4 regions of the Serratia sp. Ae19-1 genome follow, and region 1 is predicted to be linked to each of the others. Evidence: predicted binding sites of a transcription regulator. Region 1 holds the regulator's gene; each other region holds the start of a gene.
The links. The regulator PurR, encoded in region 1, represses purine synthesis genes. The targets are predictions, from matches to a motif close to CANGCAAACGTTTGCNTG.
Positions count from the first base shown of each region.

Region 2: the regulator PurR is predicted to act here: its motif matches at 3,783-3,800, upstream of purE (5-(carboxyamino)imidazole ribonucleotide mutase).
Region 3: the regulator PurR is predicted to act here: its motif matches at 3,545-3,562, upstream of guaD (guanine deaminase).
Region 4: the regulator PurR is predicted to act here: its motif matches at 6,087-6,104, upstream of AAIE04_RS18100 (nucleoside-specific channel-forming protein Tsx).

Region 1 is NZ_JBCHWD010000006.1:300,254-308,047, reverse strand. Features, by position in the region: gene rnt (ribonuclease T) at 1-204, shown strand, start outside; gene AAIE04_RS18805 (Grx4 family monothiol glutaredoxin) at 273-620, opposite strand; gene AAIE04_RS18800 (C40 family peptidase) at 1,037-1,855, shown strand; gene sodB (superoxide dismutase [Fe]) at 2,054-2,632, shown strand; gene cydH (cytochrome bd-I oxidase subunit CydH) at 2,695-2,784, opposite strand; gene purR (HTH-type transcriptional repressor PurR) at 3,109-4,134, shown strand; gene punR (DNA-binding transcriptional activator PunR) at 4,131-5,075, opposite strand; gene punC (purine nucleoside transporter PunC) at 5,199-6,410, shown strand; gene cfa (cyclopropane fatty acyl phospholipid synthase) at 6,753-7,794, shown strand, end outside.
Region 2 is NZ_JBCHWD010000001.1:278,609-286,402, reverse strand. Features, by position in the region: gene folD (bifunctional methylenetetrahydrofolate dehydrogenase/methenyltetrahydrofolate cyclohydrolase FolD) at 1-517, shown strand, start outside; gene ybcJ (ribosome-associated protein YbcJ) at 528-740, shown strand; gene cysS (cysteine--tRNA ligase) at 807-2,192, opposite strand; gene ppiB (peptidylprolyl isomerase B) at 2,502-2,996, shown strand; gene AAIE04_RS01360 (UDP-2,3-diacylglucosamine diphosphatase) at 3,007-3,729, shown strand; gene purE (5-(carboxyamino)imidazole ribonucleotide mutase) at 3,879-4,403, shown strand; gene purK (5-(carboxyamino)imidazole ribonucleotide synthase) at 4,400-5,467, shown strand; gene ybbP (putative ABC transporter permease subunit YbbP) at 5,538-7,794, opposite strand, start outside.
Region 3 is NZ_JBCHWD010000004.1:469,105-476,898, reverse strand. Features, by position in the region: gene fecA (TonB-dependent Fe(3+) dicitrate receptor FecA) at 1-1,774, opposite strand, end outside; gene fecR (ferric citrate uptake sigma factor regulator FecR) at 1,888-2,844, opposite strand; gene fecI (ferric citrate uptake sigma factor FecI) at 2,841-3,365, opposite strand; gene guaD (guanine deaminase) at 3,794-5,110, shown strand; gene AAIE04_RS14905 (hypothetical protein) at 5,302-6,030, shown strand; gene dcp (peptidyl-dipeptidase Dcp) at 6,197-7,794, shown strand, end outside.
Region 4 is NZ_JBCHWD010000006.1:160,090-167,883, forward strand. Features, by position in the region: gene puuR (HTH-type transcriptional regulator PuuR) at 1-487, opposite strand, end outside; gene puuD (gamma-glutamyl-gamma-aminobutyrate hydrolase) at 484-1,245, opposite strand; gene AAIE04_RS18080 (glutamine synthetase family protein) at 1,465-2,883, shown strand; gene AAIE04_RS18085 (APC family permease) at 3,191-4,561, shown strand; gene yddG (aromatic amino acid DMT transporter YddG) at 4,653-5,546, shown strand; gene AAIE04_RS18095 (hypothetical protein) at 5,620-5,892, shown strand; gene AAIE04_RS18100 (nucleoside-specific channel-forming protein Tsx) at 6,267-7,148, shown strand; gene AAIE04_RS18105 (hypothetical protein) at 7,203-7,382, opposite strand.

The sequences.
Region 1 (7,794 bases):
GACACCGCGGCGCTGAGCGGCCTGGTGCTGGGCCAAACGGTGCTGGCCAAAGCCTGCATCGCCGCCGGCATGCCGTTCGACAGCAGCCAGGCGCACTCCGCGCTGTACGACACCGAGCAAACCGCCCTGCTGTTTTGTGAGCTGGTTAACCGCTGGAAACGCCTCGGCGGCTGGCCGCTGCCCGCCGCCGATCTCGCCGAATAAAACCAATGAAAAAGGCGGCCCAGTTTGCACTGGCGCCGCCCGTTACGCGATAACCGCAAGCTTGTCGATTAAGACTGCTGGTCTTCCTGCGCTTTATACTTTTCAGCCGTCTCTTTGATCAGCTGCTGCAGCTCGCCGCGCTGATACATTTCGATAATGATATCGCAACCGCCGACCAGCTCACCGTCAACCCACAGCTGCGGGAAAGTCGGCCAGTTGGCGTATTTTGGCAGCTCGGCGCGGATGTCCGGGTTCTGCAGAATATCCACGTAGGCGAAACGCTCGCCGCAGGCGGACAGCGCTTGCACAGCCTGTGCGGAGAAGCCGCAGCTCGGCAGCTTTGGCGAGCCTTTCATGTACAGCAGAATCGGGTTTTCAGCGATCTGGTGCTGAATTTTTTCAATTGTCGTCGTCATTTATTGCTTCCTCAAGCCACATTTCATGGCTACAACATGCATCACGCGCTCTATTGTAGCGGCTGGAACAGTCGCAAGAAAACGCCATCTTTTGCAAGGATATTCACCCGCCGCCGATCGCGTTTCACCGGCCACGTCATTCCGGTCAAAACATACGCTGAGAATAACATTTTTAATCCGACCATTTCACTAATATATTGCGCCGCGACGACGGCGCGGATTAATTATCCCACCCGCCATGGGTTGACGTTTTTTCATACACCAACAGGCTGATTTTAAACCAAAAAAAATGTCATTAACGTTTTCTCACAATATGGATTATTATTTCTGAGTTCTTCGCTGTTTTATATGGCGAAATTCGGGAATACTGTAACTCTTTCGATATCCGTTTCGGGGCCAAGGTTGGTGACGTCGACATGCGTTTAATTCTTACGCTCTTTGCGCTGCTGTTTACGCAGCTCTTCTTCAATTTGGCGCACGCTGCGCCACAGGCGCGTATTGCCGCCGAGCAGCGTAAAAGCCATGCCAATGAAGCGCGGCCCGATGACCGCAGAAAAAAGAAAGCGGATAAAGCCGCCAAGAAAGCCAAAGTGACGGCTCCCGAGAAAAAAACCAAGACCGCCAAGGCCAAAAGCGAGAAAAGCGCGAAAAAGATCGTCAGCGCCAAACCCAAGGCCAAAGCGCAGAAAACCGCCAAGATTAAAGTCACCCCGCCGAAAAAGGGCTACAAAAAAGGCTATGGCCGCCACCGCGAAGCCGGCATGGCCACCGCCAAGCTGGCGCGTGAAGAAAAGCCGTTGAAACTCAGCCCGGCGCACAAGAAACGCTACCAGCACGCCAAACAGACCGCGATGGCCAAGCTGATGGGCCAGATGGGCAAACCTTACCGCTGGGGCGGCAGCTCGCCGCGCACCGGCTTCGACTGCAGCGGCCTCATCTATTACGCCTATAAAGACGTGGTGAAAATCAAGATGCCGCGCACCGCCAACGAGATGTATCACCTGCGTGACGCGGCGCCTATCAAGAAAAGCGAGCTGGAAAGCGGCGATCTGGTGTTCTTCCGCATCAACAACCGCGGCGTGGCGGACCACGTCGGCGTCTACCTCGGCAACGGCAAATTCATCCAGTCGCCACGCACCGGCGAAGAGATCCGCATCAGCCAGCTCGACAACGACTATTGGCAGAACCACTACATCGGCGCACGCCGCGTAGTGACGCCGAAAACCATTCGTTAATTTCCCGCTCTGCGCGGTTGCGGCCCGGTCGCAACCGCCTGCTCAAGCTATCGCCCATCGCACTTCCCCACGCGCATTTCTCGCTTTTCCTCCTGTTTTTTATGATGAAAATTGTTAAGATTGAATGACCACAATAAAAAACGGCCCATCCGGCTCTCGCCCCGGCGGGAAGCACATGGCGCTGTAAAGGAGGAAGCAATGTCGTTTGAATTACCTGCATTACCGTATGAGAAAAACGCGCTCGAGCCGCACATCTCCGCCGAAACCCTGGAATACCACTACGGCAAACACCACAACACCTACGTGGTTAACCTGAACAACCTGGTGAAAGGCAGCGAGTTCGAGGGCAAATCGCTCGAAGAGATCATCAAGACCTCTAACGGCGGCGTGTTCAACAACGCGGCGCAGGTGTGGAACCACACCTTCTACTGGCACTGCCTGTCGCCACAGGGCGGCGGTGAACCGCAGGGCGAACTGGCGGCGGCGATCGTCAAGTCCTTCGGCTCTTTCGCTGCGTTCAAAGAGCAGTTCACCGATGCCGCCGTGAAAAACTTCGGCGCCGGCTGGACCTGGCTGGTGAAAAAACCGGACGGCGCGCTGGCGATCGTCAACACCTCTAACGCGGCAACCCCGCTGACCGGTGAAGACAAACCGCTGCTGACCGTTGACGTGTGGGAACACGCGTATTACATCGATTACCGCAATGCGCGTCCAAAATACCTGGAAAACTTCTGGGCGTTGGTCAACTGGACCTTCGCAGCGGAAAACCTGGCGTAAGCACCGGTTTCTGATGTGACGAGGCGCAGCCAGGCTGCGCCTTTTTTAGCGCCGGAGGGAAATCAGTTCAACGCGGCAACGAAGCTGAAAGCGATAATGACCGCCAGCGCGCAAACGGTGGTGAACAGCGACATCTTCAATTCGGTATCCATGACAACTCCTTTAAAATGGGCTTTCCTAAGGATAAAAGGCGTACAATTAGTACGTCAAATCATTTTCCCACAGTTCGCCGATAAAATCTTGTTATCATTTCCCGGTTTATAATATCGATTACCTCTTCCACTTTTGCTCAATATGCGACAAAATTCGCAGTTCACAACTGCGTACCGGCATCCATGCCCCTCCTGATTAAGCGCTGAAGACTTCAACACACTAAAAACTCAGTTTTCGCTTCTCTGGAGAAGGATCTACGTAGGCAAACGATTAACATCACACTTACATGCTGTAAACATGTGAGTTCAGGAGTCATTCCTTACATGGCAACGATTAAAGATGTGGCCAAACGCGCGGGCGTTTCCACCACCACCGTTTCGCACGTCATCAATAAGACTCGTTTCGTCGCCGAAGAGACCAAAGCGGCCGTGTGGGCCGCCATCAAAGAACTGCACTACTCGCCGAGCGCCGTGGCGCGCAGCCTGAAAGTCAATCACACCAAGTCGATCGGCCTGCTGGCCACCTCGAGTGAAGCCCCCTACTTCGCCGAAGTGATCGAAGCGGTGGAAAACAGTTGCTACAGCAAAGGCTACACCCTGATCCTGTGCAACTCGCACAACAACCTGGACAAACAGCGCGCCTACCTGGCGATGCTGGCGCAAAAGCGCGTCGACGGCCTGCTGGTGATGTGTTCCGAATACCCGGATCAGCTGCTGGGCATGCTGGAAGACTACCGTAACATCCCGATGGTGGTGATGGACTGGGGTGCGGCGCGCGGCGACTTCACCGACACCATCATCGATAACGCCTTCGAAGGCGGCTATCTGGCCGGCCGTTACCTGATAGAACGCGGCCACCGCGATATCGGCGCCATCCCAGGCCAGCTGTCGCGCAATACCGGCGGCGGCCGTCATCAGGGCTTTATGAAGGCGCTGCAGGAAGCGCAGATCGACATTCGCGAAGAGTGGATCGTGCAGGGCGACTTCGAGCCGGAATCCGGTTACAAGGCGATGCACCAGATCCTGTCGCAAAAACAGCGGCCGACTGCGGTATTCTGCGGCGGCGACATCATGGCGATGGGCGCCATCTGCGCCGCCGACGAACTGGGGCTGCGGGTGCCGCAGGATATTTCCGTGATCGGCTACGACAACGTGCGCAACGCCCGCTACTTCACCCCGGCGCTGACCACCATTCATCAGCCGAAAGAACGCCTGGGCGAAATGGCCTTCACCATGCTGCTGGATCGCATCATCAGCAAGCGCGAAGAGTCGCAGGTGATCGAAGTGCATCCGAAGCTGGTCGAACGCCGCTCGGTCGCCGACGGTCCGTTCATCGACTACCGCCGCTAATCCCCTGAGCCGGAAGCCTGCACGGCTTCCGGTGCCGCCTCGCTCAGCCACTCCTGATTCAGCGTCTCCCCATCGCCCAGATACGCCAGTAGCCAACTCATCGCCGGTGACGGTTTATCCTGCTGCCAGGTCAGGCAGCAAGGGCTGGCTGGAAACGGCTGCTGCAGCTGCAACGCCTTCAGCTCACCGCGCTGCACCAGCGGCAGCGCCCGATGTGCCGGCATCATGCCGACGCACAGCCCGGCGCACAAACAGTCGAGCGCCGACGTCCAGTCCGGCACCACCAGCCGCCGCTGGTTATCCAGCGTCCAGGTGACGCGCTTGGGCAAATTGCGCGAGGTGTCCTCCAGGCAGAGCGAAGGGTACGGCCGCAACTGATCGTCGTGCAGCGGCCCCGCCAGCTGCGCCAGCGGGTGTTGCGGGCTGACTACGCACAGCCAGTTCATATAGCCCATGTCGCGGAAGGCAAAACCGCCGCCGACCGGCACTGCACGCGTGGCGCCGATCGCCATGTCCGCCCTGCCGTCCGCCAGCGCATCCCAGACGCCGTTGAACACCTCGGGTTGCAGCATCAACTCGACGTCGGGGAAATGGCGATAGAAATCCAGCACCAGCTGGCGGCTGCGCTGCGGTTTGACGATGATATCTACCGCGATATTCAGCTGGCCGCGCCAACCGTTGGCCACCTGCTGACAGTGGCGGCGGGTGTCGAGCATTTTTTTGATAACAGCTCGCGCATCCTTGATAAACAGCGCGCCGGCCGGCGTCAGCTCCACATCGCGGTGACGCCGCTCAAACAGCGGCACCGCCAGCCATTGCTCCAGCTGCCGCACGGTATAACTCACCGCCGACGGCACCCGGTGCAGCTCCTGCGCCGCCGCGCTGAAACTGCCGGTGCGCGCTACCGCGTCGGCGACTTCAAGTGAATATTCAGACCACATCGCTTTGCCTTCAATTTTTTTAACAGCACTTTGCAAATATTACCGTTTCACAAGCAGAGATCCAGCCGGATACACTGGCCGGCGCTAAAAACCTGCGACACTAAAATATTAACGAGAAATACCATGCGAAATTCTTTTGGCTTTATGTTCTACCTCGCCGGCCTGAGCATGTTGGGTTATCTGGCGACCGATATGTATCTGCCTGCCTTCGGCGCCATGCGCGAAGAACTGCAAATCTCCGCCGGCGCCGTGAGCGCCAGCCTGAGCATCTTCCTGGCCGGCTTCGCCTTCGCGCAGCTGCTGTGGGGGCCGCTCTCCGATCGCCTGGGGCGTAAACCGGTATTATTGATTGGCCTGACGCTGTTCGCCCTCGGCTGCCTCGGCATGCTGTGGGTGGAAAACGCCCTGCAGCTGTGGATCCTGCGCTTTATTCAGGCCGTCGGCGTCTGTTCCGCCACCGCCATCTGGCAAGCGCTGGTGGTCGACCGTTACCGCGAAGGTCAGGCCAACCGCGTGTTCGCCACCATTATGCCGCTGGTGGCACTGTCACCGGCGCTGGCGCCGCTGCTTGGCGCCTGGCTGCTGAACCACGCCAGCTGGCGGGCGATCTTCGCCGCGCTGTTGGTGATCACCGCGCTGCTGCTGCTGCCGACGTTGATGCTCAAAGAGCGCGCCAAAACGCAACCCGCCGCCGACGCGCCGAAAAACGGCGTCAGCTTCTGGCAACTGTTGAAATCTCCGGTGTTCAGCGGCAACGTCGCGATGTACGCCGCCTGCTCGGCCGGTTTCTTCGCCTGGCTGACCGGTTCGCCGTTCATCCTCGGCGATATGGGCTATAGCCCGAGCGACATCGGTCTGAGCTATGTGCCGCAAACGCTGGCCTTCCTGCTGGGCGGCTACGGCTGCCGCGCCGCGCTCAAGCGCATCAATGGCAAAACTCTGCTGCCGTGGCTGCTGGTAGCTTATGGTGTCAGCATGGTGGCGCTGTATCTGGTGGCGACGCTGACCTCTCCGACGCTCACCACGCTGCTGATTCCATTCTGCGTGATGGCGCTGGTCAATGGCGCCGGCTACCCGATCATGGTGGCGAATGCGCTGATGCCGTTCCCGGAAAGCAGCGGCAAAGCCGCCGCGCTGCAAAATACGCTGCAGCTGGGGCTGTGTTTTGTGGCGAGCATGCTGGTATCGGCGTTTATTGCCCAGCCGCTGTTGGCGACGGTGACGGTAATGGTGTCTACGGTGATTCTGGCCGCGCTGGGGTATTTCCTGCAGCGGGGGAAAACGGCCGATGCGCAGCAAAAGGCGCAGCGGGAACATGCTAACTCAGCGTCATAATTGCCAAACTTAATAATCACTTAAAGAATATGCGTGCCGAGTGCGATTTACAGTTGAGTCGACGCCTCGGCACGCCTATACTCAAAAACAACCTTTTAAAGTAACACCTTATAATCTTTATATCTCAATTAGCGCTTGTGTACGCGTCTTGCGTCACACTCTTTTTAAGGATGCGTTCATCTCGCGCCATTTGCGCCGGGTAGCTTCTTAAAATTTCCTCTGTTCATAGTCGGATATCAGACGCCGCGGGCCTATTTTCCGCCGGTAAACGTATGCACCCGCAGAAATTGTCTAAGCTGTTTCCTAACGGGTCATCAGTCAGAAGAAGGTGATGGAGAAGCTATGAGTTCATCGTGTATAGAAGATCTGAGTATCCAGGACAATCAGTGGTACCGTATCGCGCATGAAATGCTCGGCCTGGCCGGCATTGAAATCAACGGTTCGCGCCCCTTCGATATTCAGGTTAAAAACCCCGAATTCTTTAAACGCGTGTTGCAGCAAGGCTCGTTGGGCCTGGGCGAAAGCTATATGGACGGCTGGTGGGAGTGTGAGCGGCTGGATATGTTCTTCCAGCGCGTGGTTAGCGCCGGGCTGGAGAAAAAACTCCCCCACCACCTGAAAGATACCCTGCGTATCGCCGCCGCGCGCCTGACCAATCTGCAATCGAAAAAGCGCGCCTGGATCGTCGGCAAAGAGCATTACGATCTCGGCAACGATCTGTTTACCCTGATGCTCGATCCTTACATGCAATATTCCTGCGGCTACTGGAAAGACGCCACCACGCTGGAAGAGGCGCAGGAAGCGAAGCTGCGGATGATCTGCGAGAAACTGCAGCTGCAGCCGGGCATGCGCTTGCTGGACATCGGCTGCGGTTGGGGCGGCCTCTCCGCCTACGCGGCGAAAAACTACGGCGTGTCGGTGGTTGGCGTGACCATTTCCGCCGAACAGCAGAAGCTGGCTCAGGCGCGCTGCGCCGGACTCGATGTGCAGATCCTGCTGCAGGATTACCGCGACCTGCATCAGCAGTTCGATCGCATCGTCTCGGTCGGCATGTTCGAGCACGTCGGGCCGAAAAACTACCGCACCTATTTCAACGTGGTAGAGCGCAATCTGGTGCCGCACGGGCTGTTCCTGCTGCACACCATCGGCTCCAACAAGACCGACATGAACGTCGATCCGTGGATCAACAAATATATCTTCCCGAACGGCTGTCTGCCGTCGGTGAGCCATATCGCCGAGGCCAGCGAAGGCCACTTCGTGATGGAAGATTGGCACAACATCGGCGCCGATTACGACCGCACGCTGATGGCCTGGTTCGAGCGTTTCAAACAGGCGTGGCCACAGCTCGCCGAGCGCTATTCCGAGCGCTTCGAGCGGATGTTCA
Region 2 (7,794 bases), on a different contig from region 1:
CAAAGACGTCGACGGCTTCCATCCGTACAACGTCGGCCGCCTGTGCCAGCGCGCGCCTAAGCTGCGCCCGTGCACCCCGCGCGGCATCGTTACCCTGCTGGAGCGTTATAACATCGATACCTACGGCCTGAATGCCGTGGTGGTCGGCGCGTCCAACATCGTCGGCCGCCCGATGAGCATGGAACTGCTGCTGGCCGGCTGCACCACTACCGTCACCCACCGCTTCACCAAAAATCTGCGTCATCACGTCGAGAACGCCGATCTGCTGGTGGTGGCGGTCGGCAAGCCGGGCTTCATTCCGGGCGACTGGATTAAGCCGGGCGCCATCGTGGTGGACGTCGGCATCAACCGCCTGGAAAGCGGTAAAGTGGTGGGCGATGTCGACTTCGACGCCGCCAGCGAGCGCGCCGCCTACATCACCCCGGTGCCGGGTGGCGTTGGCCCGATGACCGTTGCTACACTGATCCAAAATACCTTGCAGGCCTGCGAGGAATATCACGACGTTCAACCTAAATAAGTAAGGCAGTATGGAAATTTTCAATCTGGACAATCATCCCCACGTCGAACTGTGCGATCTGCTGAAGTTCCAGGGCTGGTGTGAAAGCGGCGGCGCCGCCAAAGAAGTCATCGCCGAAGGGCGGGTGAAAGTCGACGGCAAGGTCGAAACCCGCAAACGCTGCAAGATCGTCGCCGATCAGGTGGTGGAGTTCGACGGCGGCAAGGTCGTGGTCAAGCCATAACCCTCGGTTGTCGCAATAGAAAAAGGCGCTGAATTCAGCGCCTTTTTTGTTTTTCCTGCGGCCGGATTACTTGCGACGCCAGGTGGTGCCCTGCGGGCCGTCTTCCAGCACAATGTTCATCTCGTTCAAGCGATCGCGAGCGGCATCCGCCAGCGCCCAGTCCTTGGCGGCACGCGCTTCGTTACGCTGCTTGATCAGCGCTTCGATCTCCGCCACTTCGCCGTCGTCAACCTGAGCGCCCCCTTGCAGGAACTGCTCTGGCTCCTGCTGCAGCAGGCCGAGTACGTTCGCCAGCTTGCGCAATTCCGCCGCCATGCCGTTGGCCGCCGCCATGTCTTCCCCTTTCAGGCGGTTCACTTCGCGCGCCAGATCGAACAGCGCCGAGTAGGCTTCCGGGGTGTTGAAGTCGTCGTCCATCGCTTCGCGGAAGCGGGCTTCCAACGCTTCGCCGCCGGCCGGCGCGGCATTGGCGTCGGTGCCGCGCAGCGCGGTATAGAGACGCTCCAGCGCAGTACGCGCCTGCTTGAGGTTCTCTTCGCTGTAGTTCAGCTGGCTGCGATAGTGGCCGGACATCAGGAAGTAACGCACCGTCTCCGCATCGTAATGCCCGAGCACGTCGCGGATGGTGAAGAAGTTATCCAGCGATTTGGACATCTTCTCTTTGTCGATCATCACCATGCCGGAGTGCATCCAGTAATTGACGTACGGGCCATCGTGGGCGCAGCTCGACTGCGCGATCTCGTTCTCGTGGTGCGGGAACATCAGATCGGAACCGCCGCCGTGGATATCGAAGTGGGTGCCCAGCTGCTTGCAGTTCATGGCGGAGCATTCGATATGCCAGCCTGGGCGGCCCGGCCCCCACGGCGACTGCCAGCTCGGCTCGCCCGGCTTGGACATCTTCCACAGCACGAAGTCCATCGGGTTGCGCTTCACGTCGTCGATCTCCACACGCGCACCGGCCTGCAGTTGATCCAGATCCTGGCGCGACAGCAGCCCGTATTGCGGATCGCTGTCGATGGAGAACATCACGTCGCCGTTGCTGGCCACGTAGGCGTGATCGCGATCGATCAGGCGCTGGGTGATCTCGATGATCTCGGCGATATGCTGGGTCGCGCGCGGTTCACTGTCCGGGCGGTCGATCAGCAGCGCGTCAAAGTCGGCGTGCATTTCCGCCAGCATGCGTTCGGTCAGCTGGTCGCAGGTCTCATGATTTTCCGCCGCGCGGCGAATGATTTTGTCGTCCACGTCGGTGACGTTGCGCACGTAGTTCAGCGAATAGCCGAGATAGCGCAGGTAACGCGCCACCACGTCGAAAGCGACAAAGGTACGACCGTGGCCGATGTGACACAGGTCATAGATGGTTACCCCGCACACGTACATGCCCACTTTCCCGGCATGAATGGGTTTGAATTCCTCTTTTTGACGACTCAGGGTATTAAAAATCTTTAGCATCGGGAGATTCCGTGGTGTGCGTGATAACAAAAAAGATAACCGGGCCTCAGGTTTTCCGCCCGGTAGCGTATTGAAACCTGAAGCCTGATCTATTGCAAGGTTAAGGCCATGCTTTGCTGACTTCACGCGAATAAAATGCGCAAAATTCGGCGGTCGGCATAATTGTTATAATATAACACAAATGCAATTACCACAGACAGTGCGCGGTTGAGCCGCTGCTGACTCGCTGGGGTGGATATGTTATAAGGGCGGTCTGAATGTTCACTCGCTTTACGTGACGTCTCACTTCACCTTGTTAGGATTAAAACTATGGTTACTTTCCACACCAATCACGGCGATATCGTTATCAAGACCTTTGCTGACAAAGCGCCGGTTACCGTTGAAAACTTCCTGAACTACTGCCGCGCCGGTTTCTACGACAACACCATCTTCCACCGTGTGATCAACGGCTTTATGATCCAGGGCGGCGGCTTTGAACCCGGCATGAACCAGAAAGCGACCAACGCGACCATCAAGAACGAAGCCAACAACGGTCTGAAAAACACCATCGGCACCCTGGCAATGGCGCGCACCAACGATCCGCACTCCGCCACCGCACAGTTCTTCATCAACGTAGCCGACAACGACTTCCTGAACTTCCGCGGCGAAAACGTGCAGGGCTGGGGCTACTGCGTGTTTGCTGAAGTGGTTGAAGGCATGGACGTGGTCAACAAGATCAAAGGCGTGAAAACCGGCCGCAGCGGCATGCACCAAGACGTACCGGTAGAAGACGTTGTGATCAACAGCGTGACCGTCAGCGAGTAATCGCGGCTGCATGAGTACGCTGTTCATCGCAGATCTGCACTTGTGCGCACAGGAACCGGCAATCACTGCCGGTTTTCTGCGTTTTTTACGGCGCGAAGCGATTCACGCCGACGCGCTGTACATCCTCGGCGACCTGTTTGAAGCCTGGATCGGCGACGACGATCCCGAGCCGCTGCACGCGGAGATCGCCGCGGCGCTGAAGGCGCTGCAACAGGCCGGCGTGCCCTGCTATTTCATCCACGGCAACCGTGATTTTCTGCTCGGCAAACGCTTTGCCCGCGCCAGCGGCATGCAGCTGCTGCCGGAAGAAAAAGTGCTGGAACTGTACGGCCGCAGGATCCTGATCCTGCACGGCGACACGCTGTGCACCGACGATCAGGCCTATCAGCAATTCCGCCGCAAGGTGCACAACCCGCTGATTCAAAAACTGTTCCTGGCGCTGCCGCTGCGCTGGCGACTGAAGATCGCCGCTAAAATGCGCGCCCGCAGCCAACAATCCAACCAGTACAAGTCGGAAGCCATCATGGACGTCAACCCGCAGGCGGTCGAGCAAACGATGCTGCGCCACGACGTGCACTGGATGATCCACGGCCATACCCATCGCCCGGCGGTGCACCGGCTGGCGTTGAGCAACGGCGAAGCCCATCGCGCGGTGCTGGGCGCCTGGCACGTCGAAGGATCGATGATCAAAGTCAGCGCCGACGCCGTCGAGCTGATTCAATTCCCATTCTGAGTTCCGGACTGGCGCGCGAGTGAAAATTCGCGCTTTCGCCGGTGAAAACCGGCGACGCAACCGTTTTCCTCGCCGTGCGCTCATGGTATGCTCTACGCCCTCATTCGGTCCTCAGCCGACGCCAGACAAACCACAGGAGCCTTACACCCATGGGAGCCAACGCCGCTTCAGCCGCCAATGCCGGGGCTAAAATCGCAATTGTAATGGGATCGAAAAGTGACTGGGCCACCATGCAGTTCGCCGCAGAAGTCCTGACCCAGCTCGATGTCCCCTTCCATGTCGAAGTCGTTTCCGCTCACCGCACGCCGGACAAGCTGTTCAGCTTCGCCGAGCAGGCTACCGCCAACGGCTTTGACGTGATCATCGCCGGCGCCGGCGGTGCGGCGCACCTGCCGGGCATGCTGGCGGCGAAAACCCTGGTGCCGGTGCTGGGCGTGCCGGTGCAAAGCGCCGCGCTGAGCGGCGTGGACAGCCTCTACTCCATCGTGCAAATGCCGCGCGGCATCCCGGTCGGCACGTTGGCGATCGGCAAAGCCGGCGCCGCCAACGCCGGGCTGCTGGCGATGCAGATCCTGGCGCTGCACGACGCCGCGCTGGCGCAGCGTTTGGCGAACTGGCGTCAGGCGCAGACCGACGACGTCTTGAACCACCCCGATCCGCGGGAGGACGCATGAAGCCGGTTTGCATACTGGGCAACGGCCAGCTGGGGCGCATGCTGCGCCAGGCCGGCGAACCGCTGGGCATCGCCGTTTACCCCGTCGGCATCGATGCCGAGCCCGAGGCGGTGCCGTATCAGAACAGCGTCATTACCGCCGAGATCGAACGCTGGCCGGAAACCGCGCTGACGCGCGAACTGGCGACCCACAGCGCCTTCGTCAACCGCGACATCTTCCCGCGTCTGGCGGATCGCCTGACGCAAAAACAGCTGCTCGACCAGCTCGGCCTGGCGACCGCGCCGTGGCAGCTGCTGGCGAGCGCCGCCGAATGGCCGCAGGTGTTCGCTTCACTGGGCGAGCTGGCGATCGTCAAACGCCGGGTCGGTGGCTATGACGGCCGCGGCCAATGGCGCTTGCGTCCGGGCCAGGAAGCCGAACTGCCGGCCGACGCCTATGGCGAGTGCATCGTCGAGCAAGGCATCAATTTCTCCGGCGAAGTGTCGCTGGTGGGCGCGCGCGGCCACGACGGCCGTTCGGTCTTCTACCCGCTGACCCACAACCTGCATGAAGACGGCATCCTGCGCACCAGCGTGGCGCTGCCGCAGCCCAACCCGGCGCTGCAGCAACAGGCCGAGCGGATGCTGGCGGCGATCCTGAACGAACTGAACTACGTCGGCGTAATGGCGATGGAGTGCTTTATCGTCGGCGATCGGCTGCTGATCAACGAACTGGCACCGCGCGTGCACAACAGCGGCCACTGGACGCAAAACGGCGCGTCCATCAGCCAGTTCGAGCTGCACCTGCGCGCCATCCTCGGCCTGCCGCTGCCGCAGCCAGTGGTGAGCACGCCGTCGGTGATGGTCAACCTGATCGGCACCGCCGTCAACGAACAGTGGCTGTCGCTGCCGCTGGTGCACCTGCACTGGTATGAGAAAGAGGTGCGCCCTGGCCGCAAGGTCGGCCACCTCAATCTGAACGACCCGAGCGCCGCCGATCTGCGCCAGGCGCTGCAGGCGCTGGCGCCGCTGCTGCCGGGCGAATACCAAAGCGGGCTGGCCTGGGCACAGCAGAAGCTGGCCTAAGGCACCGCCGCCGAAAGTAAAAGGGGTTAGCCTTAGGCTAACCCCTTTTTTTCATCCCGCTAAGTCAACATTACCCCTCATAACTGCGGAACAGCGCCCGGCCGCGCAGCAGGCGCACACCCAGCCAGCCGCCGCACAGCGACAACAGCAGCGCGCTGGCCAGCGGCAGCGCCCACCACAGCACCGGCGTCGGCGTCCACGGGAAGTCGAACACCCGGCTCTGCAACAGCCACAGCGCCGCCTCGGCGCCCACCGCCGCCGCGATGCCCGCCACCAGCCCCAGCAGGGCGAACTCGCACCACAACGTTCGGCGCAGCAGCCGTTTGCCGGCCCCCAGCGTACGGTACACCACCAGCTCCTGGCGGCGTTGACGCATGCCGACCTGCACCTGTGCCAGCAGCAATAGGCCGCCACACAGCACCACCAGCACCACCATCACCTCCAGCGCGCGGCTGACCTGCTGCAGCACGCCGCCGACCTGTTTCAGGATCGCGCCGATGTCCAGCAGACTGAGCGTCGGGAACTGACGGTTGAGTTGGGTCAGCATCTGGCCGTCGCCGTCGTAGCGGAAGCTGGTGAGCCAGGTCTGCGGCTGGCCGTCCAATGCGCCCGGCGGGAAGATAAAGTAAAAGTTCGGCTTCAGGCTCTCCCAATCCACCTGGCGCAGGCTGGTGACTTTGGCGCTGAACGCCTGGGTATCGCCGCTGAAGGTCAGCGTGTCGCCCAGCTTGATCTTCAGCCGCCCGGCGATGCCTTCATCCATCGAAACCTCGCCGGTTTTCGGCGGCCAGCTGCCCGCCACCAGCGGATTGTGATCCGGCAGCGCTGCCAGCCAGGTCAGGTTCAGTTCGCGGTTCACCGCCTCGCCGCCCGGATCGTCTTCATGCACCCGTTCTGTCGCCACCTGCTGGTTTATCTCGGTCAGACGCACCCGAACGATCGGGTAATAGGTTTCCGGCTTGATCTGGTGCTGCTGCAGGAAGGTTTTCACCTGCGGCACCTGCGCCTCGGTCATATTGAGCAGGAAAAAGTTCGGGCTGTCCGGCGGCAGCTGTTGCTGCCAGCGTTCGAGCAGATCGCCGCGCAGCACCAGCAACAGCGCCAACAGCATGAACGACAGCGAGAACGCCGCCAGCTGGCTGATGGTCACCCACGGCTGATGCAGCAGGCGATTGACCGCCAGCCGCAGCGCCAGGCTCTTGAGCGTGATGCGGCGCAGCAGCAGCAGGCTGCCCCAACCGATGCCGCCCAACAGCAACGCCAGCACCGCCATACCGGCCAAAATCGCCCACAGCAGCGTACTGGCCCCCATCAGCGCCACCAACAGCGCCACCACGATCGCCGCCGTCACCGGCAGGAAGTAGCGCAGTGGCCAGACGTTGGCCGTCACGTCGCGGCGCAGCACCCGCAGCGGCTGGGTCGCCAGCAGCTGGCGATACGGCCGCAGCCCGACCAGCAGCGAAATCAGCACCAGCGCGCCGAGCGCCCACAGCCACGGCCAGGCGCCGGCGGCGGGCAACGCGGCCGGCAACACCGGCTTCAGCAGGCGGATCAGCAGCGCTTCGAACGCCAGCCCGATCGCCCCGCCACATACCGCCGCCAGCGCCATCACTGCCAGCCACTGGCCGACGATCAGCTTACGCAGCGCGCCGCGCCCGGCGCCGAGGGTTTTCAGCACCGCGATCAGATCGTAACGGCTGCGGCAATAGTGGCTCATCGCCACCGCCACGGCGGCGATCGACAACAGCAGCGTCAACAGGGCCGACAGCAGCAGGAACTGTTGAGATCGCTGCAACGACTTGCCGAGCGCGCTGCCGGATTCCTGCAGCCCGAACCAGCGCTGGTCCGGCGTCAACTGCGGCGTCAGCCGCGCTTCGTAACGCTGAATATCCGGCTCCGCGCCGGCGAACATATAACGGTAGGTCAGGCGACTGCCCGGCTGCACCGCGCCGGTCTTATCGACGTCAGCCAGGTTGATCATGATGCGCGGCGCGGTCTGGAACGGATTGAAGCCGGCGTCCGGCTCCTGAATGATTTCACCGGCGATGCGCAGCGTGGTGTCGCCCACCTCGAGCGAATCCCCGACTTTCACGTTCAGCAGCGCCAGCAAGCGCGGCGCCACCAGCACGCTGCCCGGTTCAGGCTTGATGTTGGCCGGGCGCGTTTCCAGCTTGCCGTACAGCGGATAGACCAGATCGGTGGCTTTCACGTCCGCCAGCTGCGGCCGATCGCCGGCATAGGTCATGGTGGTGAACGACAGCTGGCGGCTCACCTTCAGCCCCTGCTGCTGCGCGTCCAGCAACCAGCCTTCCGGCACCGGATGCGCG
Region 3 (7,794 bases), on a different contig from region 1:
CATCGCCGGCGTAGCGAGTGCCCAGCTCCCAGGTGCGCGCCTTCTCCGGTTCGATCTTGCCGCTGTCTACCGCTTTGCCCATCTGGCTATATTGCACGGTGCCGAAGGAGCCTTCGGTGTTGGCGTACAGGTTCCAGTATTCGTTCAGGTGATACATCACGTTCAACGCCGGCAGCGGCGCGTTATAGCTGACGTCGAGGCGGTTGTTCTTGATGTAGTTGTTCTGATACGACTTGATGTATTCGTAGCGCATGCCCGGCGTGATGGTCCAGTCGCCGATGTCGATGCGATCGTCGATATAGAACGCGTGCGCCTCGGTGCCGGACTGGGTGTCGCGATCGTACGGGCTGGCGGTGGACGGCAGCTTGCCGGTGCTGGCTTTAGTGTAGTAGCGCAGCTCGTGGGTGGATTCGCTGACGTAGCGATAACCGACGCCGACCTCGTGCGCCGAGTCGCCCCAGCGGAAACTCTGGCTGTAGCGCGGTTCCACGCCGCGCACCCAGTATTCGCGCGGCGACAGCGTCAGGTTTTTACCCTGATCCAGATAGCCGCTGCGCAGGGTGTAGGTGTAGAAGCTCTGCACGTCGAACTTGTGCTGCTGATCCGGCTGATACTGGTAGCCGAAGTTGGCCAACTGGCGGCGACCCCAGAACTTGTCGTACGGGCGGGTCGACTGGAACGGGTTGGCGTTGTAGTCCGCCCGGCTCAGGCCGCCCGGCATCTCCGCTTCGCCTTCGTAGTATTGCAGCAGGCTGTTGAAGGTGTGCACCTCGTTCGGCGCGTAACGGCTTTTCAGCATCACGTCGTCGATTTTGGTCGCGCTGTGCTCGCGCCAGTCGCTGCCGCGGGTGCCGGAGTAGAGCAGCGCCGCGCCGAGGCCGTTGTCGGCGGTGCCGCCGATCATCAGGTTACCGGTGCCTTTCGGGTGATCCTGGCGCGAGGTCGGGCTGAGCTGCCCCTGCATGCCGGCCTCCATGCCGAAGGTTTTCGGGATGGCGCGGGTGACGAAGTTGACGACGCCACCGACGCTCTGCGGCCCGTAGCGCACCGCGCCGCCGCCGCGCACCACGTCAATCGCATCCATATTGCCGAGCGAGACCGGCGCCAGCGACAGCTGCGGCTGGCCGTAAGGGGCGAAGGGCACCGGGATGCCATCCATCAGCACGGTGGAGCGGCTGGCGAGGCGCGGGTTGAGGCCGCGAATGCCGAAGTTCAGCGCCATATCGTGGCTGCCGGTGCCGTTGTTCTCCGGCGCCACCACGCCCGGTACGCGGTTTAACGCTTCGCGCACGGTGGTGGTGCCGGTTTTGGCGAACTCTTCGCGGCGCACCACGTCGCGCGCGCCGGGATGTTCGAATACATCGATCTGGCGGCCTTCCGCCAGCCAGTCGCCGACCACGGTGATGTCTTCTTCTTTCTGCGGCTGCGGCAGTTTGGCCAGCGTGTAGCCGTTGTTGCCGAGCGCTCGGGCCTGCAGGCCGCTGCCCGCCAGCAGGGCATTCAGGCCGTCGTCGACGCCGTAGCTGCCGTTCAGGCCAGGCGAACGTTTACCGGCGGTTAACGCGCCGTCTACCGAAAGCGCGATGCCGGCGCGAGCGGCGAAAGCGTTCAGCGCGCCGTCCAGCTCACCGGCTGGAATGTGATAGGTGGCCGCGGCGCTGGCGGCGCTCGCCATCAGCGGTGCGGCGAATGCCAGGCCAATGGCCACGGCCAGCGGTTTGGCCCGTTTTCCCCAAAGCGAAGCCGGAGCGACCTTTCCCCAAGCGTTGTTCATACCTTCTCCTGAATCATTTTTATTTATTGCTGCAGTGTTTTCCTGGGAGTCGGATGAGCAAGGCAAAAGGGACAATCAAAAATGCGATTTTTTATCATTTTCATTTAAAAAGTTCAGGCGGGGACGATCTGCAGCCAATAGCGGGTAAAGCTCTGCAGACGTATCGGCAGCGTCTGGCTGAGCAGGGCGAGAGCGCGATCGGTATCGTTGAGCGGGAAACTGCCGCTGACGCGCAGGCCGGCAACGGCCGGATCGCAGCTCAGATGGCCGCGCCGGTAGCGCGCCAGTTCGGCGATCACCCGCTCCAGCCGCCACTGGCTGACGCTCAGCACGCCGCGCAGCCAGCCGTCCTCTTGCGCGGCGAGGTGTTTGTCGCCGAAGGCCGTGGCGCTGAAGCTGATCTGTTCGCCGGCATCCACCCGGCGCGTTTGCCGCGCGTCCTGCGCCAACTGCGCTTCAACCGCATGCTCCAGCACCGTCAGACGCGTCTCGCCGCCGCTCTCGCGCACCAAAAAGCGGGTGCCGAGCGCGCGCATCGCCCCCTGCGGGCTTTGCACCCACAGCGGCCGGGCGTCGCGTCCGGTGATCAGGCTGATTTCCCCGGTGTGCAGGCGGATCAATCGTTGGCGATCGTCGTAATGCACATCGACCGCGCTGGCGGTATTCAGCACCAGCTGGGTGCCGTCGCTTAATACAATGGGTTTGATTTCGCCGGTGGCGGTGCGGTAGTCGGCACGCAGCTCCCGGCCGAGCGGGGACTGATAAAAGAAGCCGCCGCCGCCTACGCCGAGCAACAGCAGCAGGCTTTTCAGCAGCGTGCGGCGGTCGATCGCCGATTGGCGGCCGGCGCGATCGAGCGCGCGGTAGCTGAACTTGCCCGGCACGCCCTGCAGCTGGCTCTGCAACGCTTCGACGCGCCGCCATGCCCAGCGGTGATCGTCATGCTGCTGGTGCCAGGCTTGCCACTGTTGGCGCTGGCGTTCGGTGACGTGCTCATCGCACAGCAGGGCGTACCAGTGTGCGGCCATTTTCAGCGCCTGGCGCTGCTCCGGGGTGATGGCGTTGCTCATGAGAAAACGTCGTTTTCCAGGCTGAACAACAGGCAGTGTTCGGTGGCCTTGGCCATGTATTTTTTAACCGAGCTGACCGACACGCCGAGGCGCGCGGCGATGTCCGCATAGCCCAGGCCTTCGAGCTGCGACAACAGAAAGGCCTGCTTCACCTTGGGCCCGAGGCCGTCGAGCATGGCGTCGATCTGCTGCAGGCTTTCCAGCAGGCTCTGGCGCTGCTCCGGCGACGGGGCGTAGCCTTCCGGGATCAGTGCCAGCATCTCCAGATAAGCGCGCTCCAGCGTTCTGCGGCGGAACAGATCGACCATCACCCGCTTGGCGACGGTGACCAGAAAGTCTTTCGGTTCGCGCAGGGTCGCCGCGGCGTCGCTTTTCAGCAGGCGCATGAAGGTATCTTGCGCCACGTCGTCCGCATCGAACGCGCAGCCCAGCCGTCGGCGCAGCCATCCCTGCAACCAGGCGTGATGGGTGGCGTAGAGGCGCGATAGCGCGGTGTGCGGGGCAGAAGCGGTGGCGGACATGATTTTCGCATTGCTGGTCAAAAAGATGCGCGGATGATAATTGAGAATGGTTATCGTTTCAAGTTTGGCCGTTGTCCGCAGGCCGAGATTCAACCCCCAGGCGCGGCGTTGAAATAAGCCGTGCGCCGTGAAGATATTCGCTTGCCCATTCATGGTGCAGCGGCGCGGTGTTATTTTGGCAGGCAAACGGTTGCTATTGATCTGCCGGAGAGGATCGATGGTTTGCTTTATTCTTTTTTGCCGGTCAATTCCCCTTGATTAATTAATATCATTTTGTTTTTTAACAATAATGTATTTTGGCGCCGTCAACTGGCATACGGCTTGCTATGCTTAAGCCGGTCTTAGCGTTTGGGTAACAAAAGGCATTGTTTCATCTGCGTGGGTTATTACGCGGGTGAGGCGCGCCGGTCGCGACAAGGAAGAAAATAATGGCACTGCAATTCACCACGGCTATTCGTGGCAAATTTTTTGATATCTCCGCCTGTGTGGAGGAGCCGCAACAGCTCGACGAACGCCTGCGGCATGTTCCCGACGGTTTGCTGCTGCTGAACGACGGCGTCATCGTCTGGTTCGGCAGCTGGCAGCAGGGCGAGGCGCTGCTGCCGCCGGGCTTCGCGGTCACGGAATATCGCGACAAACTGATCGTGCCGGGATTTATCGATACCCACATCCACTACCCGCAAACCGAAATGATCGGCGCCTATGGCGACCAGCTGTTGGGCTGGTTAAACAATTACACCTTCCCGACCGAAAGCCGTTACGACTGCCAACGGCACGCCGACGAGATGTCGGCCTTCTTTCTGCAGCAGTTGCTGAGTAACGGCACCACCACCGCGTTGGTGTTCGGCACGGTGCATCCACAGTCGGTCGACGCCTTGTTCGGCCAGGCGCAAACGCTGAACATGCGCCTGATCGCCGGTAAGGTGATGATGGATCGCCATGCGCCGGAGGCGCTGCTGGAAACGCCGGAGCAGAGTTACCGCCAGACGCGTGAGCTGATTGAACGCTGGCACGGCAAAGGCCGCCTCGGTTACGCCATTACGCCGCGCTTTGCGCCCACCAGTACGCCGGCGCTGCTGGCGCAGGTTCAGCGGCTGCGCGAAGAGTATCCCGACGTCTGGCTGCAAACGCACCTGAGCGAGAACCCGCAGGAAGTGGCCTGGGTAAAAGCGCTGTTCCCGCAGCACCGGAGCTATCTGGATGTTTACCATCGTTATGGCATGACCGGCGATAAAAGCGTGTTCGCCCACTGCCTGCATCTGGAGGAGCAGGAGTGGGACTGCCTGTGCGATACCCGCTCGGCGATCGCCTTTTGCCCCACCTCCAACCTGTTCCTCGGCAGCGGGCTGTTCGACCTGCAGCAGGCCTGGCGCAAGCGGGTGAAGCTCGGCATCGGCACCGACGTGGGGGCAGGCACCACCTTTAACATGCTGCGCACGCTGGGCGAGGCGTACAAGGTCGGCCAGCTGCAGCATTACCGGCTCTCTGCTTTAGAGGCGTTCTACCATGCCACCCTGGGCGGCGCCCGCGCGCTGTCGCTGGACGACAAAATCGGCAACTTCAACGTCGGCAAAGAGGCGGATTTCGTGGTGCTCGATCCGGCGGTGACGCCGCTGCAGCAGTTGCGCTGCGCCAACAGCGCCACGTCGGCGGAACAAGGGTTCGTGCTGATGACGCTGGGGGACGATCGCAACATTTATCGCACCTATGTGGACGGTAAGGTGGTTTATCAGGCGGCGCGCTGACGCAGCCGCATTCATTCCTGGTATCGAAGCGTCCAACGTCGCTGTCTTTATCTGGTTATTGTGCGGGAAAAGGCGGGAGAGACGTGAAGTCATTGGCACAGGGTTAACACTGTTGAGCGGATACTATTTATTTATCAGGAAGGACACTGCGCGTATTTTTAATTAAACACTATATAAAGGATTTATTGCTCATGCTCGTATCTGACCCCCGTTATCACTTGTTAGCCGTCTGCAGCGCTCAGCATCTGCGCGCTGTAGCTGAAAGGATCTGTGCTCGCGATAAACTAGAACCGCTAGCATTTGATGCTGTTCTTTGGCGGAGTTGTTGGACATCACCACTGCCAACCATATCGCCAGAGTCGTCAAGTGAGTTTTTGCAATCGGTGGGGCATGTTTATCCTCGCGCCACTTATGAGTTGAGGTCTTGGCTCATCTCTGGCAGACGTAAGTTGGATCTGCAAGCTGCCGACAAGCTGATTTATCTTGCTCGCGTGATCGAGAAGGAGTGGAAAGTTGAAGAGCAACCTTCTGTTTGGCGCAAGCACCCCAGCAACAGGCTCAATGGTTATGCGTACAATATCGTACAGATTCTTATACATACCAGCGTATCTGAGGACTATCCAAAGGAGAATAATATCTCTCACCGGCATGATTTGCTTACGCATTCACCGAGTAACTCAAGGCTCACGGCTTGGATGGAAAAATATCAACATAGCTCAAAAGACCCCTTTGTTTTCGCACGGCTTGATGTGACACGTATCAGTAATATGAGGGAGTTGTTTCTGTGGCAGATCTCGCTTGAAACCCGTAGCGGATTATATACTTCGGCAACCTTCGAGGCTGCAGTGGGGAAAAGAATCAGGTCATACGATCGTCCTGTGCCCGGTCGGCGCATTCAAGCGTTTATAGGTTATATCTAATCGAGTCAACGCACCGCTATACGCCACAGGGAGCGAATCATCGTGGGATGGATATTCTAATCACTTGTTTTTGCTCAAAGTGCCAACTGCGCCTAAGCTAGGAGGTGACTCACAGGGAGCCATTCCCCGAGACCTTATTCCGTGAACATGGAGGAGTTTCGATTTGATGCGTTTATCCACATTGGTGCTGGCGATCGGCATGGCGCTGGGCTCGCAGGCACAGGCAGCAGAAACCCAACCACACGCCGACCATAGCGCGCTGCCCAGCGGCCAGGCGAAGGAGGCTACCGTGACCGGTGAAGCCAATCATCACGACCAGCAAAAGACTCAAAATCCGTTCTTCTATCAAAGCCGTCTGCCGTTCCAGGCACCGCCGTTCAACCTGATCAAGGAAAGCGACTACGCGCCGGCGATCGCAGCGGGCATCAAGCAAAAGCGGGAAGAGGTGGAGAAGATCGCCAACAACCCGGCCAAGCCCAACTTCAAGAACACCTTCGTGGCGCTGGAGCAGGCCGGTTCGCTGCTGACGCGGGTAATGAACGTGTTCGGCGCCATGACCTCGGCCAACACCAGCGATGCGCTGCAGAAGCTGGATGAAGAGACTTCGCCGAAGCTGGCGGCGCTGAACGACGACATCATGCTCAACGGCAAGCTGTTCGCGCGCATCAAGGCCATTTATCAGGATCGCGATGCGCTGAAGCTGGATCCGGAGTCGCGTCGGCTGGTGGAAGTGACCTACAAAAACTTCGAGCTGGCGGGCGCCAACCTGTCGGACGCCGACAAGGCCAAGCTGAAAGCGCTGAACCAGGAAGCGGCGACGCTGAGCACCCAGTTCACCAACAAACTGCTGGCGGCGAGCAAAAACGGCGCGCTGGCGATAACCGACCAGGCGAAGCTGGACGGCCTGTCGGAAGGCGAGCTGGCCGCAGCCGCGCAGGCGGCCGCCGAGCGCAAGCTGGAGAAACAGTGGCTGTTGGTGCTGCAGAACACCACGCAGCAGCCGCTGCTGCAGAGCCTGAAAGATCGCGACACCCGTAAAGCGCTGTTCGACGCCTCCTGGACGCGTGCGGAAAAAGGCGACGGCAACGATACCCGCCAGACCATTTCCCGTCTGGCCAAGGTGCGCGCCGAGCAGGCCAAACTGCTGGGCTACCCGAACTACGCCGCCTGGAAGCTGCAAAACCAGATGGCCAAGACGCCGGATGCCGCGCTGAGCTTTATGCGCAACATCGTGCCGGCGGCCACCGCGCGTGCCGAGCGTGAAGCCAAAGACATTCAGGCGGTGATCGATCAGCAGAAGGGCGACTTCAAGGTGCAGGCCTGGGACTGGCAGTTCTACGCCGAACAGGTGCGCAAGGCCAAGTACGATCTGGACGAGTCGCAGATCAAACCTTACTTCGAGCTGAACAACGTGCTGAACAACGGCGTGTTCTACGCTGCCAACCTGCTGTACGGCATCAGCTTCAAAGAACGCAAGGACATCCCGGTCTACCAGCCGGACGTCAAGGTGTATGAAGTGTTCGACAAGGACGGCAAATCGCTGGCGCTGTTCTACACCGATTACTTCAAGCGCGACAACAAGGGCGGCGGCGCCTGGATGAGCAACTTCGTCGATCAGTCGAAACTCAACGGCACCAAGCCGGTGATCTACAACGTGGCCAACTTCACCAAACCGGCGCCGGGCCAGCCGGCGCTGCTGTCGTATGACGACGTGATCACCATGTTCCACGAGTTCGGCCACGCGCTGCACGGCATGTTCGCCGA
Region 4 (7,794 bases), 140 kb from region 1:
GGATGCCGGTATTGATGGCGTAGCTCTGCCCGGCCAGCAGGTGATAGCTCTGGCCGTTGACCTGCAGCACCACTTCGCCTTCCAGCAGCGTGCCGATCTCTTCCCCCTGGTGTTTGATGCGCTCACCGGTAGTGGTGCCCGGTTCGTAGGTTTCGATCATCATCGCCAGCGTGCGGTTCGGGTCGCCGTTGTGGATAAGCTTCATCGAAACGCCCTGGCTGCCGATTTCGATCAGATCGTCACTGCTTATCACGATCTGCGGTTCTGCCGGTTTTTCCGGCTCGGCGAAAAACGCCGACAGCGACAGACCGTATACCGTCAGCAACTTTTGCAGCGTGCTGATGGCCGGGCTGACCTTGTCCTGCTCGATAGTGCTGATGGCGCTGTGGGTTAACCCAGACAGTTCGGCGACCCGGCGCTGCGACAACCCCAATTGTTGACGGATCTGCGACAGACGTTTTCCCGGTGCCAAGCTGACGTCGCTCATGGGCGTTTTTCCTTTTGATAGTTCCGACAGGCGGTGATGAAACCATCAAACAACAGGCGCGACAGGGCGTACTCGTCGCTGTTCCACTCCGGGTGCCACTGCACGCCGAGCGCGAAGGGCTGATCGCGCACGCTGATCGCCTCCACCAGCCCGTCGGCGGCGTGCGCCTCGATGCGAATACTGGCGCCCAGGGTTTTGGCACCCTGGCCATGCAGCGAGTTCACCCAGAATCTGTTGCAATCCGGTATCAGTTGCGAAAGCAGCCCCCCTTCCTGAACGATCACTTCGTGGGCGGGGGCGTATTGCTGTTCCAGCGGCAGGTCGTGATCTTCACGATGCTCCAGCAGCTCGGGCAGTTCATACAGGCGGCGATGCAGGGTGCCTTGAGTGGCGACCACCATCTCTTGCATGCCGCGGCAAATGGCGAAAAGGGGAATGCGCCTGTCGAACGCCTGGCGGATCAGCGCCAGGCTCAACGCGTCTCGACCAGGATCGGCGTCAGGCTCATCGCCGTTTTCACCATAAAGGTGCGGCTGCACATTACTGGGGCTGCCCGGCAGCAAAATGCCGTCGAGGCGCGGCAACAGTTCCGCCAGCATTTCCGGCTCCGCCAGCGCGTGCGGCAGGGCGATCGGCAAACCGCCGGCGGTGATAACGGCATTCAGGTACTTTTCTTGCAAGGTCTGTGTGAGGTGCCCGTTTAACCTATACCTGCACATGACGACACCGATGACTGGTCTGTTAAATATATTGTCCATGCTATCCCCTTGGTACGTTCGAAATTATGAACGACAAGCTGCCATACCGCCTATTTCGTTCAATATTCTATAAATCTAGCAGTCGACTGGCCAATATTCAAACCAAAAGTAACACTTGCAAAACAAATTTGTTTCATCTACGTTTCATTTGTGGGCATTATATTGAACAATACGGTCAATAAACATCGACGACAGCAAAACACAAACGGCGGGTGAACCATGCAGACCAACATCGTAGAAGTGGAAAACTTTGTTCAGCACAGTGAAGAGAGACGAAGTAGCGCGTTCCAGCGCGAAGTGAAGAAGTACCTGGAACGTTATCCATTAACGCAACATGTCGACGTACTGTTGACCGATCTGAACGGCAGCTTCCGCGGCAAACGCATCCCGGTCGGCGGCCTGAGCAAGCTGGAGAAGGGCTGTTATTTCCCGGCGTCGGTATTTGCGATGGATATTCTCGGCAACGTGGTGGAAGAAGCCGGGCTGGGGCAGGAGCTGGGCGAGCCGGATCACGTGTGCGTGCCGGTGCCGGGCACGTTGACGCCGTCGGCGGCGGATCCGCAATATATTGCGCAGGTGCTGCTCACCATGCTGGATGAAGATGGCACTCCCTTTGACGTTGAACCGCGCAATGTGCTGAACCGAGTGTGGCAGCGTTTGCGTCAGCGCGGGCTCTCCCCCGTGGTAGCGGTAGAGTTGGAGTTCTATCTCATCGATCGTCAGCGCGATGCGGAGGGCTATCTGCAGCCGCCGTGTGCGCCGGGCACCCAAGAGCGCAACACCCAAAGCCAGGTCTATTCCGTCGATAACCTGAACCATTTCGCCGACGTACTGAGCGAGATCGACGAACTGGCGCGTTTGCAGGGCATTCCTGCGGACGGCGCGGTGGCGGAGGCGTCGCCGGGGCAGTTCGAGGTCAATCTGCATCATACCGACGACGTGCTGCAAGCCTGCGACCACGCGCTGGCGCTGAAGCGGCTGGTACGCATGGTGGCCGAGAACCACAACATGCAGGCGACCTTTATGGCCAAGCCGTATGAGGAGCACGCCGGCAGCGGCATGCACGTGCACATCAGCATGCTGAACGCGCAAGGCGACAACGTGCTCGCCGACGACGACGGTGAAGACTCGGCGCTGCTGAAACAGGCGCTGGCGGGCATGATCGCCCTGATGCCGTCCTCGATGGCGCTGCTGGCGCCGAACGTCAACGCGTATCGCCGCTTCCAGCCCGGCATGTATGTGCCGACGCAGGCTTCCTGGGGGCATAACAACCGCACCGTGGCGCTGCGCATTCCCTGCGGCGATCGCGACAACCACCGGGTGGAGTACCGCGTGGCGGGCGCCGACGCCAACCCGTATCTGGTGATGGCGACCATTCTGGCCGGCATCGTTTACGGCCTGGAAACCGCGCTGCCGCTGCCTGAACCGGTGACCGGCAACGGTCTGGAACAGGATGGGCTGCCGTTCCCGATCCGCCAGAGCGACGCGCTGTACGAGTTCGAACACCAGCCGGTGCTCAATGCGCTGCTGGGTGAACGCTTCAGCCACGTCTACCTGGCCTGCAAAACCGATGAGCTGGTGCAGTTTGAGCGCCTGATCACCGAAACCGAAATCGAGTGGATGCTGAAAAACGCCTGATCCCGCTCACCTGGCACTACCGCGCGCGTCCGGCGCATTTCATCGGCTCTCCTGTGGCCGGTGAGGCTGCGCGCTGCGGTACAGAATTTCTTCTATCACGGCGTACAGGACGCCGACGAGGAAATAACCATGACTCAGTCATCCCCATGCGCAGGCGTTTGCCTGTGCCGCAGTGCCTACGGGCCGGTCGCCGGCCGCCCGACAGTGACTCCAAACCGTTTTTCCCGCCGCCTGAACAGCAGTTTCCCCGCGGCCTCTCTGAATCACGTTGCACGGTTGACAGCAGAGGACCAAGAGGGGAACTGCCATGACGATTAAAGCCATCGACAGCGGCCCGGCGGGCAAACCGCAGCTGCGCAAATCCCTTAAGCTGTGGCAGGTGGTGATGATGGGCCTGGCCTATCTGACGCCGATGACGGTGTTCGACACCTTCGGCATTGTCTCCGGCCTCACCGACGGCCATGTGCCGACCTCTTATCTGCTGGCGCTGGCCGGCGTGCTGTTCACCGCCATCAGCTACGGCAAATTGGTGCGCCAGTTTCCCACCGCCGGCTCCGCCTACACCTATGCGCAGAAAGCGATCAACCCGCACGTCGGTTTTCTGGTGGGGTGGTCGTCGCTGCTGGATTATCTGTTCCTGCCGATGATCAATACGCTGTTGGCGAAGATTTACCTGACCGCGCTGTTCCCGGAAGTGCCGCCCTGGGTGTGGGTGGTGGGCTTCGTTATCCTGATTACCGCCATCAACCTGAAAAGCGTCAATCTGGTGGCCAACTTCAATACCCTGTTCGTGCTGGCGCAGGTGGCGATCATTCTGGTGTTCATCTATCTGGTGGTGCGCGGCCTGCACAACGGCGAGGGGATGGGCACGGTGTGGAGCCTGCGGCCGTTCCTCAGCGAGAACGCCCACCTGTTGCCGATCATTACCGGCGCCACCATTCTGTGCTTCTCGTTCCTCGGCTTCGACGCGGTCACCACGCTGTGCGAAGAGACGCCCGACGCCGCCAGGGTGATCCCGCGCGCCATCTTCCTGACCGCGCTGTACGGCGGGGTGATCTTTATCAGCGTGTCGTTCTTCATTCAGCTGTTTTTCCCGTCCATTCAACGCTTCCACCAGCCCGACGCCGCGCTGCCGGAGATCGCGCTGTACGTCGGTGGCAAGCTGTTCCAGTCGATCTTCCTGTGCGTGACCTTCATCAACACGCTGGCTTCCGGCCTGGCGTCACACGCCAGCGTGTCGCGCCTGCTGTACGTGATGGGGCGCGATAACGTGTTCCCGGAGAAATTCTTCGGCTATATCCACCCCAAATGGCGCACGCCGGCGCTGAACGTGCTGATGGTCGGGCTGGTGGCGTTGTCGGCGCTGTCGTTCGATCTGGTCACCGCCACGGCGCTGATCAACTTTGGTGCGCTGGTGGCCTTCACCTTCGTCAACCTGTCGGTGATCAGCCACTTCTTTATCCGCGAAGGGCGCAACAAAAGCTGGAAGGATCGCTTCAACTTCCTGTTCCTGCCGCTGGTGGGGGCGCTGACGGTGGGGGTGCTGTGGCTGAACCTGGAGAAAAGCTCGCTGACCATGGGGCTTATCTGGGCGACGCTGGGCTTCGGCTATTTGGCCTGGCTGACGCGGCGTTTTCGCCAGCCGCCGCCGCAGCTCGAGCGGCAGCCGCAGCAATAAAATCACAGGCGGGAATTTCCCGCCTTTCTTTTTGGCGTGTGCGGCAGTAGAGTGAAAAACTCGATAAAAAATAACCCATTGGACCTGTCTTATGCCCGCTTTGCCCTCGCGTACCCGCGCCACGCTGTTCGGTTTGTTGGCTATCGTGCTGTGGAGCAGCGTCGTTGGCCTGATCCGCAGCGTCAGCGAAGGGCTGGGGCCGATCGGCGGCGCGGCGATGATCTACAGCGTCAGCGCGGCGTTCTTGCTGGTGGCGCTCGGCGTACCGAAATGGCGCAGCTTTCCTCGGCCTTACCTGATCGTCGGCAGCCTGCTGTTCGTCAGCTACGAGATCTGCCTGTCGCTGTCGCTCGGTTATGCCAATACCCGCCTGCAGGCGATAGAAGTGGGCATGATCAACTACCTGTGGCCCTGTTTCACCGTGCTGATGGCGCTGGTGCTCAACGGGCAACGGGCGAAATGGTGGCTGCTGCCGGGGCTGTTGCTGTCGCTGTTCGGCATCGGTTGGATCATGAGCGGCGAGGGCGGCTGGTCGCCGGCGCAGATGCTGGCCAACGTGCGCAGCAACCCGCTCAGCTACGCGCTGGCGTTCAGCGGCGCGGTGATCTGGGCGCTGTATTGCAACCTGACCAAGAAGATCGCTCAGGGCAGCAACGGCGTGGTGCTGTTTATCGTGCTGACCGCGTTGGCGCTGTGGCTGAAGTACGCCTTCAGCACGGAGAACGGCATGCAGTTCAACGTCGGGGTGACCGTAACGCTGCTGTGCGCCGGGGTAGCGATGGGCGCGGGGTACGCCGCCTGGAACGTCGGCATTTTGCACGGCAACATGACGCTGCTGGCTACCGTCTCCTATTTTACCCCGGTGCTGTCAGCGGTGTTCGCCGCGCTGGTGTTGCACACCTCGCTGACCGTCAATTTCTGGCAGGGCGTGGCGATGGTCATCCTCGGTTCACTGATCTGTTGGCGGGCAACTCGCGGAAATTAACGGAAATTATCTGCCGTCAGCGCAATGTTGGACTAGAATTTAACTAGCCATGTTGCCTGAAGGAACGACGATGATGAGAAGCGACATTCAATTTATTCAACAACCCGATATCGACGCGCATCACTATGAGCGCGGCGATACCGTGCGCCTGACCACGGCGAATCTGCGGCACGAGTATCAGCTCGATGTGTATATTTTGCGCCGCGACGACAAGCTGATTTACGGTTCGGTCGTCGCGGCGGCGCCCAAGACCGATATTCCGGTCGCCAGCTGGGAGGTCAAAAACGGCGAAGAGGTGGCGTTCCGCCAGGAAAACATCGCCAAGGCGGTGCCGGCGGTGAACTGACTTCGCTGTGCGCGTTTTCCCCCGATTCTGATGAATGCCGACGTTTATGCGTCGGCTTTTTCTTTTCCACGTTGCGATGACGAGCAGGGTGACGCCCTGATGACATTTGGCTCAAAAACTGCGCTAAAAATCGATGTGCATGACAAAAATCACAGCGAATGTGAATTTGCATGAAACATAATTTGACAAATGTGAACGCAATCGATTACCTATTCGCGAAATGCGTAACTGGATCACAGATTCTTACAGTCAGTGGTTTCTATAATGCGCGCGTCATCCGAGTTTCTGTGTGAAGACAACGCCAGGTGTCGGCAGACTCATTGTCATCTTTTCTAAACGGGCAGGAAATGGCCCTTTAAGCATGTGGTAATAAAATGAAAAAAATAGCTCTCGCAGCAGGTGTACTGCTCGCAGCGTCTTACAGTGCATCATCAATGGCTGATAGCAAAGACAGTCAATATGTCTCCGACTGGTGGCACCAGAGCGTTAACGTGGTGGGCAGCTACCACACCCGCTTCGGACCGCAGCTGAACAACGACGTGTATCTCGAATATGAAGCCTTCGCCAAGAAAGACTGGTTCGATTTCTACGGTTACGTTGACGTGCCGAAATTCTTCGGCGTGGGCAACACGCCGGATCGCGGCATCTGGAACAAAGGTTCGCCGCTGTTTATGGAGATCGAACCGCGCTTCTCCATCGACAAGCTGACCGGCACCGATCTGAGCTTCGGTCCGTTCAAAGAGTGGTACTTCGCCAACAACTACATCTATGACCTGGGCCATAACGCCGACGGCCGTCAGAACACCTGGTACATGGGTCTGGGCACCGATATCGACACCGGCCTGCCGATGAGCCTGTCGATGAACATCTATGCCAAATACCAGTGGGAAAACTACCAGGCTGCCAATGAGAACAGCTGGGACGGTTACCGCTTCAAGGTGAAGTACTTCGTGCCGCTGACCCAGGTGTGGGGCGGCAACCTGAGCTACATCGGCTTCACCAACTTCGACTTCGGCTCCGATCTGGGCAAGGACAGCCACTGGGTTGACGGCACCGGCAAACAGGTGCGCACCGGCAACTCGATCGCCTCCAGCCACATTTTGGCGCTGAACTACGATCATTGGCACTATTCTTTCGTGGCGCGTTATTTCCATAACGGCGGCCAGTGGCAGGATGGCGCGGATATCGGTACGCCGCAGGGCCCGATCAAGTCTACCGGTTGGGGTTATTACCTCGTGGTTGGCTATAACTTCTGATTTTCCGTGTTATCAGAAACAGAAAACCCCGCCTGGCGGGGTTTTTTTTCGTCATCACTGGGCTTGTTCAACCGGGAGATGCTTCACCGGCATAAACAGCCTGCCTTTGATCACGTGACATTCATTATTTATCCAACTAATGATTTGTTCACGGCTGACGCCTTCCGACTGCGCATAACGATGAAGATCGCCGTTAAAGTGCCGAGTGATGTATTCCATGAGGGTCATTTGCACGTCTCTTGCTCCTGAACGCCCACCCGTTGCCAGACTGGCCACCGCGGGAGGTTGAGGTTTCTCAGACAGCGAATGTAAATTATCGGCAACTAAATCTCAACATAAAGCACCACATTGGTGCGGCGGAAAGGGTAAAAAGAGTCCCGCACGGAGAGGCGGGAAGTGTTCGCTATTATCATTATGGATGATAAGAATAAGATTTGAGGTGCGACGAAAAAGAGTACGTTAACTCTTTCTTGTTACTCTGCCAAATTAACGAAAGGCTTATTTTTCTTCAAGAAAAATCCGAAGTTGATTTCGGAATTTTCGAGGGATTTTGCGTCAGAGCAAGCTTTGGACGCGATCGCCGTAAAACCGCACCGCCATCTCGGAGTTTTCCTTATACTTTGTCTGGAAAAGGCCAACTATAGTA